DNA from 4 places in the Rhodococcus sp. JCM 9793 genome. Region 4 is predicted to be linked to each of the others. Evidence: riboswitches for the same ligand, from Rfam matches in the RefSeq annotation. Region 4 holds a riboswitch; each other region holds the start of a gene.

Region 1 (5,352 bases), 1.2 Mb from region 4:
CGCCGGGCTCCGCGGCTGGTGTACGACCCCGGTGATCGTGTTGTCCGCCCGCACCGATGCCGCCGACAAGGTCGCTGCGCTCGACACCGGCGCCGACGACTACGTCACCAAGCCGTTCGGGATGGAGGAGTTCCTGGCCCGGATCCGCGCAGCGGTCCGACGCGCCACCGCGATCTCCGGGCTACCGGATCCGCTGGTGGTGGCCGCAACCTTCACCGTCGATCTCGAATCCAAGAAGGTCACGCGCGACGGCATCGATGTGCACCTGACACCCACCGAGTGGGGCATGCTCGAGATGCTCGTCCGCAATCGCGGCAAGCTCGTGGGTCAACGCGAACTGCTCACCGAACTGTGGGGCCCGACATACACGACCCAGAGTCATTATCTGCGTGTCTATCTCACTCAGCTGCGTCGCAAACTCGAACTCGATCCGGCGCGCCCCCGTCACCTGCTCACCGAACCGGGGCGTGGTTACCGCTTCGAACCGTGACGTGGTCGTGTATCTGCTCATCTCGAAGGGCGTCGGACCTGTCGCCCGGTACACCTGTCTCCCGGTACACAGACTCGCCGGCCCCGGACGCACAGGTAGGCTCGATCCGGCGAACGTCAGACCTCGCCCGACACTCATGAGCACCCCACGGAGACCCCGATGACAGCGCTTGCCCACGAAGAACTCGTAGTTCTGCTCGACGAGGACGAGCGACCCCTCGGTACCGCTCCGAAAGCCACCGTCCACCACAGGGACACCCCTCTCCACCTGGCGTTCTCCTGCTATGTGTTCGATGACGCGGGCCGGGTCCTCACCACACGGCGCGCACTGGACAAGATCACGTGGCCCGGCGTGTGGACGAACGCGTGCTGTGGTCATCCCGGGCCGGACGAATCCCTCGAGGACGCGGTGCGTCGGCGCCTCGAGCAGGAGTTGGGCCTCGTCGTCGACGATGTCACGTGCGTGTTGCCGCATTTCCGGTATCGCGCGACGGCAGCGGACGGAACCGTCGAGAACGAGGTCTGCCCAGTGTTCTGCGCCCGCGCCGCATCCGGCCTCGACCCCGAACCATCCGAGGTGATGGAGTGGTCGTGGGTGTCGTGGACGGATATGCAGACTGCGGCGACCGTTCCGTGGCTCATCAGCCCGTGGGCAGCCGAGCAGATTCCGCAACTCGCGCAGGCCGGAGTTGCGCGGTGGGTCGACGCCGCGGTCTGACCCACCCCACTTGCCCGACGGCTGTCCCCGACGATCGATGGCCGAGAGGATTCACGCGTCGGACCACACGCCCAGTTCGTTACCACTCGGATCGAGGAAGGTGAACCGGCGCCCGCCGGGAAAGTCGTACGGTCCTGACGAGATTCTGCCTCCGGCACGTTCGACCGCGCCGACGGAGGCGTCGAGATCGCTGGAGTACAGCAAGACCAGAGGTCCGGCTGTGCCCGGTGCGCGCAGAGTCGTCAGTCCGCCGACCTCTCCGTCACCCTCGACTGCGCGAATGCCGGCGTATTCAGGCCCGTAGTCGTTGAAGTTCCAGCCGAAGGCGGATTCGTAGAAGGTGCGTGACGCGCGGAGGTCGGTAGCGCCGAGTTCGATGTAGTCGAATGCGTGATGTGTGTTTCCCATGAGGCCATGGTGACCCTCCCCACCGACATAGGCCGACGGACCCGGCATCCCGTCACGACTTTCGCGCACCGCTCGATCCAGCCGGCGACGGGATCGCATCCGTGCGGTCTGGCGATCGAGCGAGCCCCGTGTCCGCCGCGCAGACGGTGAACGCCTTCACGCTGCGGTCGATCTCGCGGGTGACGAGATCGACCGCTCCATCGGCATCCATCCCCGCAACCAGCACGGATTGCGTCGCACCGTTGCTGAGTGCCACCAACCTCATGGCCTCGTCGTGTGCCTCGACCTCGGACAGGCCGGCGCGACGAAGAAGTCGCTCGGCCTCGCCGACGGTCCCCCGCGACGCCTCGGCAAGGAACGACCTGATCCACGGATCGTTCGTCGTCTTCGCGAGGTAGGCGTACCAGACCGACACACCGACACGCGACGATGCATCGGTGGGGACAGGCTGGATGAGCAACGTCGCGAGGGCTGCTTTCGGATCGCCGGACGATCCCAGTTCGCGATAGCTCTTCTCAGCACCGGCGACCATCTCCTGCGCTCCGGACCGGATCAGATGTTGTTTCGATTCGAAGTAGTGCTGGATCCTGCCGATCGAGACGCCGGCCTCGACCGCCACCGCCTGAAAAGTCACCCCGTCGATACCTCGTTCGTGGATCACAGCCCACAGAGCCCACACGAGCTCTCTGCGGCGCTCGGCATGGTCGACCAATTTAGGCATGACAGGATTTTACAATATTTCTATACTGCAAACAGTTCGGATCGCCGACATCGAGGAGAAGAGACGTGAGTGAGCACACCGTAGGCACATACGCCCGGCTCGACCATCCACCACCCACCCGCCTTCACCACCGATTGCTCCGTCACCGATGGCTTCGCCGTAGCGGGTTTGTCGTGATTGCCGCGCTTGCCACAGTGGGCGCAATAAGTGTGCAGCAGTTCTTCTTCGGAGCTCAGAAGGTCGGGCACTTCCGCGATGCGGAGGGTCGCCGCACCTACGTCGAGGCGTATGAACAGGCAATGTCTGCGCTCCCCTCCCCTACGGCAACCCTCGACGTCACGACCCGTTTCGGCTCGGTTCGTGTCTACGAGTGGAGTTCACCGGAAACCGAGGACTCCGCTCCGGTCGTCCTGGTACCAGGCCGGTCGTCGGGTGTCCCGATGTGGACCGAAAATCTCACCGACTTCCTGCCACACCGACGCGTTCTCGCCTTCGACTCGCTCGGTGATGCCGGACTGTCGGTGCAGAGCGTTCCGCTGACCTCCTTCGGTGACCAGGCGACCTGGATCGACGACGCACTCGACGAACTCGCCGCCGAACCCGTCCACATCGTCGGCCATTCGTTCGGCGGCGCGATTGCAGCGACATACGCACGGCGATTCCCCGATCGCGTCCGATCGCTGACGCTCCTCGAACCCGTCTTCACCTTCGCGTATCCGTCCGCTCGCATGATGGCGTGGACGATGGTGTCGAGCCTGCCGCTCCTGCCGGAGGCCTGGCGCAACACCGCCCTCGGCAAGGTCGGCGGGGCCGAGTTCGATCCGAACGACGACATGGCAAAGATGATCGCTGCGGGCTCGGAGCACTATTCGGCAGCACTGCCGACGCCCTCGCCCCTCAACGACGACGAGATGGACTCTCTCACCATGCCCACCTATGTCGCCATCGCGGAACGGGATTCACTCGCCGGCGGCGACACCGCCGCGCAGCGGGCACGAACGCTTCCGCGCGCGACGGTCGACGTCTTCCCCGAGACCACCCATTCACTACCGATGCAGGCGAAAGAGCGTCTGGCGGTGGAGCTTCCCTCGTTCTGGAATGAGGCCGAACAGAACTGATCCGAATCCTCACCGTCCGGGCACGTACGTCAGCGCCGGGACACGTCCCGATACGCAATCCGTCCAGTGATCAGGAGCGGCGAGAGTGAAGGTCGCGGGCACATGGGGATCGGAACCCGGCAGAATCAGCACCCGCCACTGCGGAACCCAGGTCCCGATCTCCCCACCCGCGTGGACCACCCGGGCGATCGCGGCGGCGTCATGATGCCGGAATACGAGCCGTATTCCGTCCCAGGACAATTCGACGTGAGTATCGTCCAGCACGCACACGAGCGCACCGACACTGAGGTCGGAATCGCCGAAGGCCTTACGGGCGCGGATGAAATGGACGTGGTGACCGTCGCCGAACGAGGAGCACTCGTGGGCGTCTGCGCGATCGGTACTGTGGATACGGTCGGTCATGGTTATTCCTCCGGGTCGGCCCCGGGGCGGGGCGCTCGTGCCCGGGCCGGTCGGCCGCGAGCCGCTTCGTCATCCGAGCCACCCGCGAGCGTGGGGTTGGCGTGCCGTCAAGTCGGAGCTTGGCGACGGCATCTCGTGAAGCACCGCCAATATACATGATCGAGAGATCTCACAACCCGAGCGGCCCCGCTCGGAAGAGAACGCAACGCATCCTTATTGCCCCGCAACACACTGGTGACGGGCACTGCTGACACTGATCGGGCATTGTTCTCACCAGGAGGTTGCTGTGTCCTACGTTCCACCCGCCGAGTTGGCCCGCGCGATGGTCGACGCCGGCCAGAGCAAGGTCCTCATGTCCACCCGCGACACCCTGATCAGGGCGTACATGGCCGGTGCCATCCTCACGCTCGGAGCGGCGTTCGCGATCACCGTCACCGTGCAGACCGGCAACGCGCTCCTCGGAGCGATTCTCTTCCCGGTCGGATTCTGTCTGCTCTACCTGCTGGGGTTCGATCTACTCACCGGCGTGTTCACGATGGTCCCCATCGCCTATCTGGACAAACGTCCGGGGGTGACGATCGGGTCGATGCTCCGGAACTGGGGACTGGTCTTCGTCGGTAACTTCCTCGGAGCCGTCACAGTGGCCGTGCTGATCACATTCATCCTCACCTACGGCTACTCGATCCCGCCGGACGCGGTCGGTGAGCGTCTCGGCGAGATCGGTGAGGCCCGCACGCTCGGGTATGCCGAGCACGGCGCTGCCGGCATGGCGACCCTGTTCTTCCGTGGAATGCTGTGCAACTGGATGGTGTCCACCGGTGTTGTGGCAGCGATGATGTCGAAGAGTGTGCCGGGCAAGGTTCTCGTCATGTGGATGCCCGTCATGTTGTTCTTCTACATGGGATTCGAACACTCGGTCGTCAACATGTTCCTGTTCCCGTCCGGTCTGCTGCTGGGTGGAGACTTCACCCTCGGTGACTACCTGATCTGGAACGAAATCCCGACGGTTCTGGGCAATCTGGTCGGCGGTGTCGTGTTCGTGGGTCTTGCCCTCTACGTCACCCACGTTCGGACACAGCCCAAGCGCTCGGTCGCGACACCGCTCCCGGAGCATGCTGCAGTGACCGATAGGACTCCCGAATCCGTGTGAAGGGTCCGTTCGAGGCCTTCCGGTTCTTACGAGCACTCGATGCCTACTCTGATCGGATGGCGTCGTTCACACCGATCTCTCCGGCCGCACTTGCCGAACTGCTCGCCGAGCGGGCATGCGCACGACCGGGCCGGGTCGTCATGGCCATTTCGGCCGCCGACGCCGCTGACCCCATGGATCTGGCAAAGCGGGTGGTCGATACCCTGCGCACCGCGGGCCGTCCCGCGCACGCGGTAGCACTGCACGATTTCGTGCGACCGGCATCGCTCCGTCTCGAACACGGGCGCACCGACGAGCAGAGTTACCGGTCGAGCTGGTTCGACTACGACGCGCTGGACCGCGAGGT
Region 2 (5,352 bases), 2.8 Mb from region 4:
GCAACGCCTCGGCCGATGCCGGCCTCGATGCCTCGACCTTCGGCGAACCTGCGGCCGATCTCCACCGACGACGGTGAAATCTCGATCAGGCCTCGGGACCGCAGCCACGGCAGGGCTCCGTCGACGATGTTGTCGACCGTGGCGCCGCCGGCCACCGGGATCAACGTGACACCGTCGGCGACCTTCACTGCATGAATGTCGGCGATCAGACCACCCAGTCCGCTCGGTGTGCCGACATAGGAGAGGCCGGCCGCTCCCCCACCGTCCCTGCGCCACGCGTCCTGTGCGCGGCGACGAGCCACACGCACTTCGACGTCGACGATCACTTCGAGGTCGACCAGCACGGTGAGAGTGTCGGGATCGCGCACTTCCGCGACGGCATCGGCTCGTACCCGATCGCGGATCTTGCGCGCTTCCCGCAGATCGACTGCGCGTACCCGCACGACGGTAGGCGGAGCGGCACTGAGGTCGAGCGACCCTCCGCCGTCACGATCGACGGTGAGATCGGCCCAGACGTCAGGGCCGGATCCCTCCACGAACTCGACCGCGACACGCAGGGATCTGCCCGAAGGAAAGTTGCTGTAGGACATGAGAATTCCTCTCGATATGCCTGATAAGGCATCGAAAAATGGGAGCGGGAACCTCGTCAGTCCGAACAGATACAGGAGGCCGTGCGGCACAGATCGACGTGGCGACGGCACCACTGCACCGCTGCCTCTGTCGAACTCCACACTGCCATGCCGGAAATCCTACTGATCCTGTGGGGAATTGTCGATCGCGAGCGCGATCATCAGACGCATTCCGCCGCACCGTCGCCCGACGGCGTGAGACCGGGCCGGGTCTCCGGCGACGGGCCCCACGCTCCATCGGCCTTGGAATAGGACCACGACGACCCATCCGCAACCAGCTGCCGAAGGGCCGCAAGCAGACGATCGACGTCCGCAGAGGAACTTCCCAGGCCCAGGGATGCGCGCACCGCACCGCCGGGAAGGCCGACTCGGGCGAGCAACGGGTGGGCGCAGAAGCGGCCGTCGCGAACCCCGATGCCGTGTTCGGCCGAAAGGTACGCAGCGATCTCACCGGGCTCGAAGCCGTCGATGCCGAAGGTGACGATACCGACGCAGTCCGCCGAATCATCCCACAGGCGAAGAATTTCCACGCCATGGATGTCACGCAGGCCGTCGACGAGTTGCGCGCACAACAGTTCCTCGTGACGTGCCGCGGCCTCGGCGTCGTGCGACGCGAGGGTGTCGCACGCGGCAGCGATCGCCGCGACCCCCAGCACGTTCGGGGACCCGGCCTCGTGACGGGCAGGGGCGCACGCCCACTCGGTGTGATCGAGGGAGACCTCACGCACCGCACCACCACCGGCAAGATACGGCTCCGCCTCATCGAGCCAGTCACGACGCCCGACGAGCACACCGGCACCGAACGGCGCGTACAACTTGTGGCCCGAGAACGCGAGATAGTCGACACCGAGCTCCGCGAGATCGACGCGGCGATGCGGGACCAGCTGGGCACCGTCGACGAAGATCCGCGCACCGCACGCGTGGGCGAGGTCGGCGAGTTCGGCGATCGGCAGAACCTCGCCGGTGACATTGGAGGCTCCGGTCACGGCGAGCAGTGCCGCCGGTGCACGTTCGAGCTCGACGGCGATCCGCCACACGGTCTCCGAAACCGAGTCGGCAGCTTCGACCACACGAGTGTTCTTCCACGGCAACAGGTTCGCGTGATGCTCGATGTCGAGGACCACGACATCACCGGGGACCGCACCGGCGAGCAGATTGATCGAATCCGTGGTGTTCCGGGTGAAGACCACGACCTGATCCTCATCGGCACCGACGAACCGGGAGACCGACTCGCGAGAGTCCTCGTAGCTCGTGGTGCTGATACGCGATGCATAGCCCGCGCCGCGATGCACGCTGGCGTAGAACGGCAACAGTTCGGAAATCCGGTCCGTCACACTCGCCAGAGCCGGTGCGCTGGCCGCATAATCGAAGTTCGCGTAGGAGCAGGTGCCGCCCTGTACGAGAGGAACCTGCACGTCACAGCCCGACACGCGAGCAAAGGGAGCGATACAGGTGGCGGTGGCAACAGTCATGACGAATTTCCCTCGTATATCAGGGACCCGTCGGTGATCGCCACAACTGAGGCGAATCGTTCGCCGGCGGAGTCCGCGCTTGCTGCGCCCAGGTTCGGAACGTCAGCCAGGTCGTCACCCGGAGCACCCCACCGCGGTGGAGGGTTGCCGACCAGCGAGCCGGGGCTTGACGCTGGTACTCATGACCTGTCGAAGACAATGACACCGGGCACACTTCGTGTCAAGTCGATGCCCCGATCGAGGCCGGAGCACCGATCTCGAGCAGACGCAAATTTCTCCTTCTGACCTGCAAAGGAGCCGCCGTCGTGCTTTGCTCTGTTGCGTGATGCAGCACCGCACGATCTCCGATTTCGGACGCACCGAAAGTTCATCTGCTGTCCACCTTCACGTGAGATAAACCGGATCGCCCAATCGAGTAGAAGGACAGCGGATTGTCTGCTCAACCCCCACCCGCAGCCGACGACACGTCGCTCGTACCGGAGATCTTTCTGCGCGGATCGCATGCACCCGCGCCGCGCACACTCGTCGACGTACTGCGCGCCACCGCCGAAGCGCACCCGCACGCTCCCGCGATCGACGACGGCACGACGATGCTCGAATACTCCGAACTCCTCGACCTGGTGGTCGCGGGAGCCCGTGGACTCGCGGAGGCAGGTGTGGGCGCCGGCGATCGCGTCGGGGTGCGCATGTCGTCCGGGTCCAGGAACCTCTACGTCACCATCCTGTCCGTACTCGCGGCGGGCGCGGCCTACGTCCCTGTGGACGCCGACGATCCGGACGAACGCGCCGAGCTGGTCTTCTCCGAGGCGAAAGTCACCGCGATCGTCACCGATGCGGGGATCGGTCCCGGCACCGCACCACCGGCCGACGAACCGGAGGTACGCGAGCCTGCCCTCGACGACGACGCGTGGATCATCTTCACCTCCGGTTCCACCGGCACCCCGAAGGGCGTCGCCGTCACACACCGCAACGCCGCAGCCTTCGTCGACGCCGAAGCGAACCTGTTCTGCCAGGACGAACCGCTCGGCCCCCGCGACCGGGTGCTCGCCGGCCTGTCCGTCGCCTTCGACGCGTCGTGCGAAGAGATGTGGCTGGCCTGGCGGCACGGCGCGTGCCTCGTTCCGGCGCCGCGTTCGCTGGTGCGCTCCGGAATGGATCTCGGCCCGTGGCTGGTCTCCCGCAACATCAACGTCGTCTCCACGGTCCCGACCCTCGCGGCGATGTGGCCCGGCGAAGCCCTCGAAGCGGTGCGCCTGCTCATCTTCGGCGGTGAAGCATGCCCGCCCGACCTCGCCGAGCGTCTCGCCGTGCCCGGCCGCGAAGTGTGGAACACCTACGGCCCCACCGAAGCGACCGTGGTCGCGTGCGCAGCCATCATGGACGGCACCGGCCCCATCCGCATCGGCCTCCCACTCGACGGCTGGGATCTTGCGGTCGTCGACGCCGAGGGCAATCCCGTCGCCGAAGGGCAGACCGGCGAGCTCGTGATCGGTGGTGTCGGGCTTGCCCGCTACCTGGATCCGGCGAAGGACGCCGAGAAATATGCGCCCATGCCGACCCTCGGCTGGGACCGCGCCTACCGCAGCGGCGACCTCGTCGTGCTCGACAGTGCCGGACTCCTCTTCCAAGGCCGCGCCGACGACCAGGTCAAGATCGGCGGGCGCCGCATCGAGCTCGGCGAGGTCGACAACGCACTGCAGAATCTGCCCGGTGTCGCCGGGGGTGCGTGCGCGGTCCGCAAGACCGCCGCCGGGAGCTCGATTCTCGTCGGCTACATCGCCTCTACCGATCCCGACTTCGACGTCGCGTCGGCACACGACCTGCTGTCCGAGCAGCTTCCTGCTGCACTCGTGCCACGTCTCGCTCTCGTCGACGAGCTGCCCACGCGCACGTCCGGGAAGGTCGATCGCAACGCACTGCCGTGGCCGCTGCCCGGCGCCGACGCCGACTCGGTCGAAGCGCTCGGGCTGCCCCCGACGGCGGAATGGGTCGCGGGACTGTGGTCGTCACTGCTCGGCGCCCACATCGAGGGGCTCGACGACGACTTCTTCGAACTCGGCGGCGGTTCCCTCTCTGCCGCACAGCTCGTCACAGCACTGCGTGAGCGGTACCCCGAGATGACGGTCGCGGAGCTCTACGACCGTCCCCGGCTCGGGTCTCTCGCGGTCTACCTCGACGAACTGGCCCCCACCGCGACCGCAGCCCCACGCGAGGTCGCCCCGGTCTCCCGATGGGCGCAGTTCCTCCAGCTCGCCGCGACCGTGCCTCTGACGACGTTGACCGGTCTCCAATGGATCACGTGGCTCGCGATCCTGAACAACGTCATCGCGCTCGTCACCGATGTGCCGTGGACCGCGACTCTGTCATGGTGGTGGGTCGCCGTCGGCATCGTCGTGTTCCTTACTCCGCTCGGCCGGATGAGCACCGCGGTCCTGGGCGCCCGGATCCTCCTCCGCGGGCTGACACCGGGCAGCTATCCCCGCGGCGGCTCGATCCACCTACGTCTGTGGACAGCGCAGCGACTGTCGGAGGCGTCCGGTGCGACCAATCTGTCAGGAGCGCCCTGGATGCGTCAGTATGCGCGGGCGCTGGGGGCGAAGATCGGTCATGGTGTCGACCTGCACACCCTCCCCCCGGTCACCGGCATGCTCGAACTCGGCGACGGCTGCTCGATCGAACCCGAAGTGGACCTGTCGGGGTACTGGGTGGACGGTGACATCGTCCACATCGGGAGTATCCGGATCGGGGCGGGTGCGTCGATCGGTGCGCGCTCGTTCCTCGCCCCTGGTTCACGCGTCGGCAAGAACGCCGAGGTCGAGGCCGGCTCCGCGGTGTTCGGCCGGGTCAAGGCGAGTCAGCACTGGGCCGGTTCACCCGCGCAGAAGACGGGAAAGGCCGAACCCCAGTGGCCGTCCGAGGACCCACCCCGCGGAGCCCGTTGGGTTCCCGTCTTCGGCGTGACGTCGATCCTCCTCGCGGGACTTCCGATCATGTCGATCGGCGCCGGTGTCGCTCTGCTCGTCTGGTGGGTGAAGGACACCACGAGCGTGCCCGAGGCCGTGGTCCGTTCTCTTGCGATGCTCCCGGCCGGCGGAATTCTCACCATGGCCGTGTTCGCTGTCCTCACCCTGATCACCGTGCGACTGTTGTCGATCGGCATGACCGAAGGATGGCACCCGGTCCGAAGCCGTGTCGGATGGCAGGTCTGGGCCACCGAACGCCTGATGGATTCGTCGCGCACGTTCCTGTTC
Region 3 (5,352 bases), 2.5 Mb from region 4:
TCTCGGCCAACGTCACCAACCCGATCGAGCCATACGCCGAACTGATCGAGTACTACCGCGACAGATGGGCGGCATACGGGCACGACCCCTCGGATGCACGGGTGGGAGCGGGCACGGCGGGACTGTACGTCGCGCCGACGTCACAGGAAGCAGTCGAGCGGTTCCGGCCGTTGTTCGAGCAGCGGCAGCAGTTCGCGCGGGGCTCGGGGCTGCCGGTGGTCTTCGAGAGTGTCGAGGACTTTGTCGAACGCAGTTCCGCGCTCGTCGGCGGCCCGCAGCAAGTGATCGACAAGGTGCTCCGCTATCACGAGCGTCTCGGACATGAAGTCATGCACGTGACAGCCGACCGAGGTGGGCTGACTGCAGCGGAGCAGCGCGCGAGCCTCGAGCTTTTCCAGGCGGAGGTGGCTCCCGTGTTGCGGAAGGAGATTCAACACCGCCGGCCCGTCGATCATCGATCTCGTTCGTCGCGTCGAGCGGGCCGGATTCGCGATCGCGACATTCGCCGACCCGGCAACTCGAGGTGACCACCCCATGATCACAGGTCGTCTCGACCCCGTGGAGGTCGTGGCATTCGCGGCCGCTTTCACCGAGACAATCGGATCGGTCCCCGCCGTGGGCGCGATCCATGCCGAGCCGTTCCACCTGGCGAATCAGCTTGCCAGCGCAGGTTTTGCGTCGCACGGTCGTGCAGGATGGGTCGCGGAGACCACCGATAGCCCGACTCGGGCAGGTACATACGGCGCTACTCAGGTGACCGACCCGGAAGCGCTTCACCGCGAAGCCGACGAGGTGACCGGTGCGGTGCGTTGCGCGGCCTGGAGTTCGAGCAGATCGAATCCGCCGCGGTCGGCCCGGCGGGCGGAGTAGCCGAATGCATCGTCGATGTCCCCGATCTCCCCGGACGTGAGTCCGTTCGGCTCCGCGAGCCCTGGAAACGCTGAAGAGTCGGGGGCGACGCCGGGCCAACCGCCCTCGGACGGAGAGATGCTGCCCTGCTCGGTATCCCAGGGGCGGTGGATCGATGCTTTGCGTCCCGCGTGAGTGAGCTGAATGCCGGCGCGGGTGCCGCGCTCGTGAACGAAGTCGACGATGCGAGACCATGCGCGAGTCTGCTCGTCGTTCCACAGCCCGGTGTCCTGCGGACTGATCCGCCCGCCCGGTGTGACGGCGGTGGCCTCGGCGACCACCGCACCGAACCCTAGGTGCGTGCCGCCGACTTCGGTGCGCTCGATTACCGAAGGTCACCTCGCGCAGTGCGAGGGGCTCGAACAGGATCTGGGCCGATGTGGCGGTGTCGAGTGTGGATTCGGTTCGAACGGTCATGAATCGGCCTCGCGGGGGGGGCGGATGCACAGTCGCGGATTCGGTGACGATAGTGGCTACTGCTGCAGCCTCATAAGACTTTCAATCACCGTGAGGGGAACGGTTCATCCGGGGGCCGGGAATGTCTAGCATCGACAACGACCATCCAGAGCGACCGAGAGACCTGGCTCGACGACGTCGCAGCAACCCCCCTACCTCGTGGGTGAGGGTGCTACCGCCGGGAACGATGGAGGACTGTTCATGACACACGAAGATGTCGTGGTGACGTGGTCGTGCCTGCATATCGACCTGTGCCGGCACAGTGCCGACATCTGTCGACGGTCGACCCGTCCAATTCTCATCCGGCCGCATCGCTTCGGTTCGATGCTGCCGCTGTCATGTAGAGATCGCTGTCATGTAGAGACCACGGAGTTCAGGTGTCCTTCTCGTTCATTCATGCATCCCGTCGTGTGATTCCGGTGGTGGGTGTCGCTGCGGTGCTGGTCGTCGGTTTGTCCGCGTGCGGATCCGAGTCGGCCGCCGCGCCGGGTGGTGGTACCCCGCAGGCCGGGGGCACGCTCAGGTACGGCCTGTCGCAGGCCCCCACGTGCGCAGATCCCGCGCAGGCCGGCAGCAACCAGACCATCTACGTCGCTCGTCAGGTTGTCGACTCACTCACAGATCAGGACCCCGAGACCGGTGAGATCACGCCGTGGCTCGCCGAGAGCTGGGACGTCAACGAGGACTCCACACAGTTCACCTTCCACCTGAAGGAAGGCGTGACCTTCAGCAACGGAACACCTTTCACCGCAGAATCGGTGCAGAGCAACTTCGATTCCATTGTGAACACTCTCGGCGGAGTCAAGGCTCCGCAGGCCACCGGATACCTCGCCGGTTACACCGGCACCACCGTGATCGACGAGCACACGGCCAGCGTCGATTTCTCGGCGCCCAACGCGCCGTTCCTCCAGGCCACCTCGACTCATCAACTCGGGTTTCTCTCCGCAGAGGACGTCGCGAAGAGCGCCGAGGAACGGTGTGCAGGCGAACTCTCCGGCACGGGACCGTTCACGTATGAGGACTACCAGCAGGACCGGTCGGCAACCCTGGTCAAGCGTGCCGGGTACGCCTGGGGATCGGACGTCTTCGCGCACGACGGTGAGGCGTACCTCGACCGCATCGAATTCACGATCGTTCCCGAATCCGGTGTTCGCACAGGCTCTCTTGCCTCCGATCAGCTCGACGCGGTCTCCGATGCCCTTCCGCAGGATGCCGCGCAGATCGAAGGGGTCGGTGGCCGCATTCTCACCACGCCGAACCCTGGCCTCCCGTTCGGGTTCCAGCCCAACGTGAGCCGCGGCGTACTCTCCGATCCCGCCGTCCGCAGTGCGCTGATCCCTGCGATCAACCGCACCGAGCTCGTCGACACGGTTCTCGGTCCCGACTTCGAGCCTGCGACGAGCGCCCTCGCCTCGGTGACACCCGGGTACGTCGCGGTGGACGAGGTCACGTACGACCCCGACGCTGCGACGAAGATCCTCGACGACGCCGGATGGGTGCCGGGCGACGACGGCATCCGCGTCAAAGACGGCCAGCGGTTGAGCTTCTCGGTGCTGTTCAGCTCGGTGTTCGCGGGGAACCAGGCGATTCTCGAACTCGTCCAGCAGCAACTGCGGGAGGTCGGTGTCGACCTGCAACTCGATCTTGTGTCGACACCCGAGACCACTGCCCGCCAGACTTCCGGAGACTACGACACCACCTACTACAACAGCACTCGAGCCGATGGCGACATTTTGCGCACAGCGTTCGGTACGGAGGGCCGGAACCTCAACCAGCGTGGTCCGATTCCGGAACTCGACGACGTACTCACGGCGCAGCTCACGACGACCGACCCGGCGGCACGGAACGGCTACATCGGGGAGGCTCAGCAACTCGTGATCGACAACGCCCTGTTCATTCCGACGGTGGAGTTGTCGCAGGCGATCGGTGCCGGACCGAAGGTACAAGACCTGTTGTTCGAAGCGTCGGCACGCCTGCAGTTCTTCGACACCTGGCTCAGCGAGTAGACATGATGAGCTACCTCGCTTCCCGCTTCCTCCAGGCCGTCGGCGTCCTGTGGGCCGCCTTCACCGTCTCGTTCGGCGTTCTGTTCCTCCTACCGTCCGATCCGGTGAGCATGGTGGCCGGCTCCGACAACGGAACACCGGTCGACGCTGCCGCAATCGAGCAGCTGCAGGCGCGCTACGGCCTGGATCAGCCGGTGTGGGTTCAGTACTGGAATGCTCTGAGCAATGCGGTCCGCGGTGATTTCGGAATCTCGATCTCCACCGGCAGGCCGGTGACGGAGGCGATCGCCGACGCGTTGCCGAGTACCTTTGCCCTCGCATCGTTCGCGCTGGTACTGGCGGTGGCCTTCGGTACCGTCGTCGCTTTTTTCGCCACGTACACGCGTATCGGCTGGTTGCGGAACGTCTTGTTCTCGTTGCCTCCATTGGGTGTCGCTGTGCCCACATTCTGGGTGGGACTTATTCTGCTCCAGTTGTTCTCGTTCCGGTTGAAGCTGTTCCCCGCGTTCGGTGAAGGCGGCATCGGACACCTGCTGCTCCCCGCGATCACACTGGCGCTCCCCACGGGCGCAGTCATCGCGCAGGTGCTTGCGGTGAGCCTGCAGACCACAGCGCGTCAGCCCTACATCGAGGCTGCCAGGGCGAAGGGTGCATCGAGGTGGCGCGTCCAGACGCGACACGCTCTGCGGTTGTCCAGTATCCCGGCCTTCACGATTGCCGGTGTGATCGTCGGCAATCTGATCGCAGGATCGGTTGTCGTGGAGACGGTCTTCTCCCGTGCAGGTCTCGGGCGCTTGACCCAGATGTCCGTTATGGCACAGGACATTCCGGTGGTGCTGGGCATCGTGGTGTTCGGTTCGGTCGTGTTCGTGATCGTCAACCTCGTTGTGGACCTGTGCTACCCACTGATCGATCCGCGGATCGTCGATGGAAGACGCGGTGCCGGCGGTGCCTCGGGGCGTGGCGAATCGGTACGTGCTCGGGCAGACACGGGCCCGGCGATCGACGAGGACACGAAAGTGGGTATCCATGTCTGACACACTGATTCGAGACCCGATTCGAGCCGGTTCCCAGGTCCGGGTAGCGAGACCAGCGAAACCCTTCGCCCTCCGTAGTGCGGTGAGAACGGTGCTTCGCAACTGGGTCGTGGTGATCTCCGCCGCCGTGCTGCTGATCGCTATCGGGTTCGCGGTGTTCCCGGCTTTCTTCGCGTCCGGCGACCCCCTGCAGGGCGTGCCCGCAGACAAACTGCAGGAGCCGAGTCTCGCGCACTGGTTCGGCACCGACAACATCGGCCGAGACGTCTACACCCGAGTCGTGCACGGCGCTGCACTGTCGTTGACTGCGACACTGGTTGCGGTGGGCATCGCCATCGTGATCGGCTCGCTCATCGGTCTGCTGTCCGGTGCAGCGGGGAGCCTCGTCGACGCGGTGTTCATGCGGATCGTCGATGTGCTGTTGTCCATCCCCGCTCTGCTGCTTTCCCTCGCCCTGGTCACCGCTCTCGGCTTCGGCACTCTCAACGTCGCGATCGCCGTGGGTATCGGGCTTGTCGCGAACTTCGCGCGCGTCATGCGTTCGGAGGTGCTGCGGGTGCGCCATACCTTGTACGTCGAAGCGGCCTTCGCCTCCGGTGTCCGCTGGCACACCGTGCTGTTCCGTCATGTGCTTCGCAACGCGTACGCTCCGGTGATCGCACTGGCAGCGGTGGAATTCGGGATGGCGGTCCTGGCCGTGTCGTCCCTGAGCTTCCTCGGGTTCGGTGCAGTTCCGCCCACCCCCGAATGGGGATCGCTGATCTCCGAGGGGCGCAACTATCTGGCCACAGCGTGGTGGATGACGACCTTGCCCGGTCTCGTCATCGTCGCCGTCGTTCTGGCTGCTCACCGCATCGGTCATGCCGTCGACGATCGGAGTGGCCGATGAGCACCCACACCGCACCGCTTCTCGAAGTCGACAACCTGCGGGTCGCCTATGGCAG
Region 4 (5,352 bases):
GCGCCGGCGGGAACGTCGGGGACAACCCTCCAGATCGTGAGTGCGATGAGACCGCTCACGATGGCTGCGGCCCAGAAGAGCACGCGCCAGGAGGAGAACTCGATGAGGGCAGCAGAGATCGGCAGTCCGATCGCGGCACCGGCGCCGAGCGTGGAGCTCACCGTCGCGATGGCCGAAGAAAGCCTCTCCTTCGGCACCACGTCACGCAGCAGCGCTATTCCGAGCGGAACCATGCCGGAGCCGAGGCCTTGCAGTGCGCGACCGAGGATCATGACCTGCAGGGATGGGGCGAGGGCGCAGATGATGGCGCCGATGGTGAGTGGCAGTGCAAGCAGGAGCATCATCCGGCGCTTGCCGAAAAGGTCACCGAGGCGCCCGGAAATCGGCACGGCGACTGCCGCGGCGAGCAACGTTGCCGTGAAGATCCAGGTGGTGTTGTCGGAGGTGGTGTCGAAGATCCCGGGCAGCAGTGCGACGAGCGGTGTGACCATCGTCTGCGTGAACGCGGATGAGATGCCGGCGGACGCGAGTGCGGCGATCACCAGCCCTGGGCGGGCAACGGGTTTGGCCATAGTAGGGGAGTCCTTCCGATGAGCCGTGCAGCTAACCTGCATGCTTCATGCATATGCACTATACATATGTATCTAGCATATGCATAGTGCATATGTATGATGCATGCCCTCTGTTAGGCTTCTCACAGGACATTCAGGCTTCTCATGAGACGAGGAGGATCGCCATGGACCGTCGCATCGGCGATATCGAGTACGAGCAGATGCTGCTGAGTCGTCATACGATCGCGGGGCATCGGCGCGGACGCATGCTCGAGCGCAGTTCATATCTTCTGTTGAGCCGCATCCGGTCCGATGGGCCCCGCTCGATCGGCGAGCTGAGTGAGGCGCTGCGCCTCGACGCGTCGACGCTGCAGCGGCAGACCGCGGCGGCTGTGCGCGACGGACTGCTCGAGCGCGTCGACGACCCTGCCGGCGGCATCGCCCGCAAGTTCGCGCTCACCGATTTCGGCCTGGAAAGTCTCGTTCAGGCCCGTGATCGGTCGGTCGCCGCACTCGAGCGCATCCTCGTCGATTGGACCGACGAGGAGGTCGCAGCCTTCGCTGATGCCCTGCATCGATTCAATGTGGACATCGAGGAATACGCGCAGCTGTCCGTTCACTCGGCAGAGGCCGACTCGGGGTTACGTAGATAGCTCGGGATTACGTAGATAGACCGTCGAGATCGGGCCGGATCGATCGGCCCGATCAGGCCCTCGCCAACCCCATCAGTTCGACGAGCAGTTTCGCGACCGCATCGGCCTCGGTGAGGAAGCCGTCGTGTCCGTCGCGTGACTCGAGGACGCGCAGACCGTCGCAATTGGGCAGACCATCTGCGATCTCCTGCTGCAATCGGATCGGGTAGAGCCGATCGGAATCGACACCCGCGACGATCGTCGGCACACGCGTGCTCCCCAATGCGGCCTCGATGCCACCGCGACCGCGGCCCACGTCGTGCCGGTTCATTGCGTCGCTGAGCACCACATAGGTCCCGGGATCGAATCGGTTGACGAGCTTCGACGCCTGGTGGTCGAGATAGCTCTGCACCGCGTAGCGCCCGTCACTCCACGGATCCTCGTCGTCTTGAGCAAGATTCGCGAACCGTGAGTCGAGTTCTTCCTCGCTGCGGTATGACAGGTGGGCCATGCGGCGGGCAATTCCCAGCCCGGCCTCCGGTCGGCGGCCACTCTCGTAGTAGTCGCCGCCCTGCCAGTCCGGATCTGCCATGATGGCAGCGATCTGGGTGCTCTGGATGCCGATCTGATCGGCGGTGGCACGGGCACCGACTGCGAGGACCAGCGCTGCCCGCACCCGGTTCGGGTGGGTGACGATCCATTCGAGCGACCTCATGCCACCCATCGATCCACCCGTCACCGCGGCCAACGAGTCGATGCCGAGAGCATCGAGAAGGGCGGATTCCGCGGTGATCTGATCGCGGATGGTGATCCGGGGGAATCGCGAACCCCACGGTTTTCCGTCGGGCGCGGTGCTGCCCGGTCCGGTGGTGCCTTGGCATCCGCCGAGGACGTTGGTGGCAACCACGCACCATCGGTCGGTGTCGATCGGGGCGCCGGGGCCGACCATGCCGGACCACCAGCCGGGGGACGGGTGATCCGGTCCGGCGGGCCCGGTGATGTGTGAGTCGCCGGTCAGGGCGTGCTCGACGAGTACGACGTTGTCGCGGGTGGGCGACAGCGCGCCCCACCGCTGCAGAGCGATGGTGACGTCGGGAAGGATGTCGCCGCTCTCGAGGGTGATGTTGCCGATGTCGACTGTGTCGAGCTGTCCGTCTTCCGCGGGGAGTTCGATCCGCCGACGGTTGGTACCTGCTGTCAAGATGCGACCGCCTCGAGGCCGGTGGTGATGGTCATCGCGTCCTACTTGCCATGTCGGAGGGCTGGAGGGGGCGCCGGTGTCGACAGTTCATCAGCATTTCGAACCTCCCAGGAGCCGGCTTGTCGTCGGCGGTGCGCCGACGACCGTGTCCTCACCCGGAGCACCCCACCCTGGCCGGAGGGTTGCCGACCAGCAAGCCGGGGCTTCGCGCTGGCACTCATGACCTCGTCGGAAGTCTAACGGCTGGGTCGGGCGGCTCGATAGGCGGCTCTCGACCTCTCCTCGGCCGGTGTCGGACATGGCGAAAGTTACTGCTCAGTAGCGTTCGAGAGGGCGTGACCAGGGTTGTGTGCGGATCGAATAGCAGTACGCTTGTTCTGTTTGGCTCCGCACCGGACGCGTGCAGAGCCACGCTCGGATACCTGAGCTGAAGGCGGCCGTATTCCTGAAGTGCGGCCGATCGGGGACTCGACTGCCGTCCAAGGAGGACACGAACCGCGTATGTCCAAGATCAAGGTTGAGGGTAAGGTCGTCGAACTCGACGGCGACGAGATGACTCGCATCATCTGGCAGTTCATCAAAGACAAGCTCATCCATCCCTATCTGGATGTCGATCTCGAATACTACGACCTCGGCATCGAGAATCGCGATGCGACCGACGACCAGGTCACCATCGACTCCGCGAACGCCATCAAGAAGCACGGTGTCGGCGTCAAGTGCGCGACCATCACCCCGGACGAAGCGCGCGTCGAGGAATTCGGCCTGAAGAAGATGTGGCGGTCGCCCAACGGCACAATCCGTAACATCCTCGGCGGCACCATCTTCCGGGCCCCCATCATCATCTCCAACGTGCCTCGGTTGGTTCCGGGCTGGACCAAGCCGGTCATCGTCGGCCGTCACGCATTCGGCGACCAGTACCGCGCCACCGACTTCAAGGTCCCCGGGGCCGGCACCGTCACCATCACCTACACTCCGGACGACGGTTCCGAGCCGATCGAGCACGAGGTCTGCAGGATCCCCGAGGACGGCGGCGTCGTCATGGGGATGTACAACTACAAGAAGTCCATCCAGGACTTCGCGCGCGCCTCGCTGTCCTACGGTCTGCAGCGCAATTACCCGGTCTACCTGTCGACCAAGAACACGATCCTCAAGGCCTACGACGGCATGTTCAAGGACGAGTTCCAGCGGATCTACGAGGACGAGTTCAAGGCGGAGTTCGACGCAGCGGGGCTCACCTACGAGCACCGCCTCATCGACGACATGGTGGCGTCGTCCCTCAAATGGGAAGGCGGCTACGTCTGGGCCTGCAAGAACTACGACGGTGATGTCCAGTCCGACACCGTCGCGCAGGGCTACGGCTCGCTCGGCCTCATGACCTCCGTACTGATGACCCCGGACGGCAGGACCGTCGAGGCAGAGGCCGCACACGGCACCGTCACCCGGCACTACCGGCAGCACCAGCAGGGCAAGCCGACGTCGACCAACCCGATCGCGTCGATCTTCGCCTGGACCCGTGGTCTCGAACATCGTGGCAAGCTCGACAGCACCCCCGAGGTCATCGAGTTCGCCCAGGCGCTCGAAGACGTTGTCATCAAGACTGTCGAGGCGGGCATCATGACCAAGGACCTCGCGCTGCTCGTCGGCCCCGAACAGTCGTGGCTGACCACCGAGGAGTTCCTCGGTGCGCTCGACGAAAACCTGCAGAAGGCCCGCGCCTCGCACTGAGATGCGGCCCTAGCGACGACACGGGATGTCCTACCAGGGGCGTCCCGTGTTCTCGGCTCCGGTCATCGCGGTTTTCGGCTCCGGTCATCGTGTCGGATACGGTGTCGGCGTGCCCCTCACCATCACCACAGTGAATGTCAACGGCGTACGCGCAGCGGCCGGCAAGGGCCTGCTGGCCTGGCTCGGGACATCGGCCGCCGACATCGTCTGTCTTCAGGAAGTGCGCGCGAGTGAGAAGCAGTTCCACACTGCGATTGCTCCGGCCCTCGACGCGGGCTGGCATGTCGTGGGATCCGAGTCGTCCGTCAAGGGCCGGGCGGGGGTCGCGATCCTGTCGAGAACGCCGGCAGATGCCGTGCGAGTGGGTTTCGACGACGACTTTGCCGAATCCGGCCGTTACATCGAGGCGGACTACGCGGATGTGACGGTCGGTAGCCTCTACCTGCCCACCGGCGAAGCGGAGACCCCGAAGCAGGACGACAAGGAACGCTTCATGAAGACCTTCGCCGTGCACCTGGGTGAGCGCGCGGCCGATGTCATCGAGGCGGGCCGGGACATGGTGGTGTGCGGCGACTGGAACATCGCCCACACCGAGCGCGACATCAAGAACTGGAAGGGCAACGTCCGCAAGTCAGGCTTCCTCCCCGGCGAGCGGGCCTGGGTCGACGATCTGCTCGCCACCGGCCGGTGGCGCGACGTCGTGCGCGACCTGCACGGTGATGTCGCGGGCCCTTATTCCTGGTGGTCCTACCGCGGCAAGGCCTTCGATACCGACGCCGGCTGGCGGATCGACTATCACCTCGTCACGCCGGCCCTGGCCGCCCGGACGACCGACGCGCGGGTCGAGCGCGCCGCGACCTACGCCGAGCGCTGGTCGGACCACGCCCCGGTCACCGTCACGTTCGGGTAGGCGCCATCGATCACGACAGCGTTCACTGCGGTACACATCGACCTCGTTCGGCCCCGGAAACCGGTGCGTGAAATTATCGAGGTCATGTCGACTGCAGATCAGAACGCCACAGCGCAGGATGCCCGCCCCGTCGCGCGGCCCCGGGTGCTCTCGGGTATCCAGCCCACGTCGGATTCGTTCCACCTCGGGAACTTCCTCGGTGCGTTGCAGCAGTGGGTTCCTGCGCAGGACGAGAACGACGCGTTCTATTTCATCCCCGACCTGCACGCCATCACCGTGCCGCAGAAGCCGAAGGAATTGCGCAAGCGGGTCCTCGTCGCCGCCGCGCAACTG

Evidence for each region. Region 4 has a riboswitch for S-adenosylmethionine ahead of metX (homoserine O-acetyltransferase MetX). Riboswitches for the same ligand answer to the same signal wherever they lie in the genome.
Region 1: another riboswitch for S-adenosylmethionine. It lies ahead of ACZ46K_RS20110 (hypothetical protein); the one in region 4 lies ahead of metX (homoserine O-acetyltransferase MetX).
Region 2: another riboswitch for S-adenosylmethionine. It lies ahead of ACZ46K_RS30340 (aminotransferase class V-fold PLP-dependent enzyme); the one in region 4 lies ahead of metX (homoserine O-acetyltransferase MetX).
Region 3: another riboswitch for S-adenosylmethionine. It lies ahead of ACZ46K_RS03065 (ABC transporter substrate-binding protein); the one in region 4 lies ahead of metX (homoserine O-acetyltransferase MetX).

What each region holds. Positions count from the first base shown of each region.
Region 1 is NZ_AP043721.1:3,895,624-3,900,975, forward strand. Features, by position in the region: gene ACZ46K_RS20085 (response regulator) at 1-490, shown strand, start outside; gene idi (isopentenyl-diphosphate Delta-isomerase) at 650-1,207, shown strand; gene ACZ46K_RS20095 (VOC family protein) at 1,259-1,615, opposite strand; gene ACZ46K_RS20100 (TetR/AcrR family transcriptional regulator) at 1,668-2,336, opposite strand; gene ACZ46K_RS20105 (alpha/beta fold hydrolase) at 2,402-3,454, shown strand; gene ACZ46K_RS20110 (hypothetical protein) at 3,464-3,856, opposite strand; SAM riboswitch class IV at 3,885-3,997, opposite strand; gene ACZ46K_RS20115 (formate/nitrite transporter family protein) at 4,143-5,006, shown strand; gene ACZ46K_RS20120 (hypothetical protein) at 5,063-5,352, shown strand, end outside.
Region 2 is NZ_AP043721.1:6,077,095-6,082,446, forward strand. Features, by position in the region: gene ACZ46K_RS30330 (hypothetical protein) at 1-590, opposite strand, end outside; gene ACZ46K_RS30335 (putative leader peptide) at 647-739, opposite strand; gene ACZ46K_RS30340 (aminotransferase class V-fold PLP-dependent enzyme) at 791-2,101, opposite strand; SAM riboswitch class IV at 2,172-2,288, opposite strand; gene ACZ46K_RS30345 (Pls/PosA family non-ribosomal peptide synthetase) at 2,533-5,352, shown strand, end outside.
Region 3 is NZ_AP043721.1:197,449-202,800, reverse strand. Features, by position in the region: gene ACZ46K_RS03080 (LLM class flavin-dependent oxidoreductase) at 1-527, shown strand, start outside; gene ACZ46K_RS03075 (LLM class flavin-dependent oxidoreductase) at 451-870, shown strand; gene ACZ46K_RS03070 (oxidoreductase) at 774-1,190, opposite strand; SAM riboswitch class I at 1,465-1,559, shown strand; gene ACZ46K_RS03065 (ABC transporter substrate-binding protein) at 1,743-3,371, shown strand; gene ACZ46K_RS03060 (ABC transporter permease subunit) at 3,374-4,408, shown strand; gene ACZ46K_RS03055 (ABC transporter permease subunit) at 4,401-5,297, shown strand; gene ACZ46K_RS03050 (dipeptide ABC transporter ATP-binding protein) at 5,294-5,352, shown strand, end outside.
Region 4 is NZ_AP043721.1:2,705,243-2,710,594, forward strand. Features, by position in the region: gene ACZ46K_RS14525 (MFS transporter) at 1-572, opposite strand, end outside; gene ACZ46K_RS14530 (MarR family winged helix-turn-helix transcriptional regulator) at 737-1,204, shown strand; gene metX (homoserine O-acetyltransferase MetX) at 1,257-2,384, opposite strand; SAM riboswitch class IV at 2,495-2,609, opposite strand; gene ACZ46K_RS14540 (NADP-dependent isocitrate dehydrogenase) at 2,886-4,109, shown strand; gene ACZ46K_RS14545 (exodeoxyribonuclease III) at 4,219-5,019, shown strand; gene trpS (tryptophan--tRNA ligase) at 5,104-5,352, shown strand, end outside.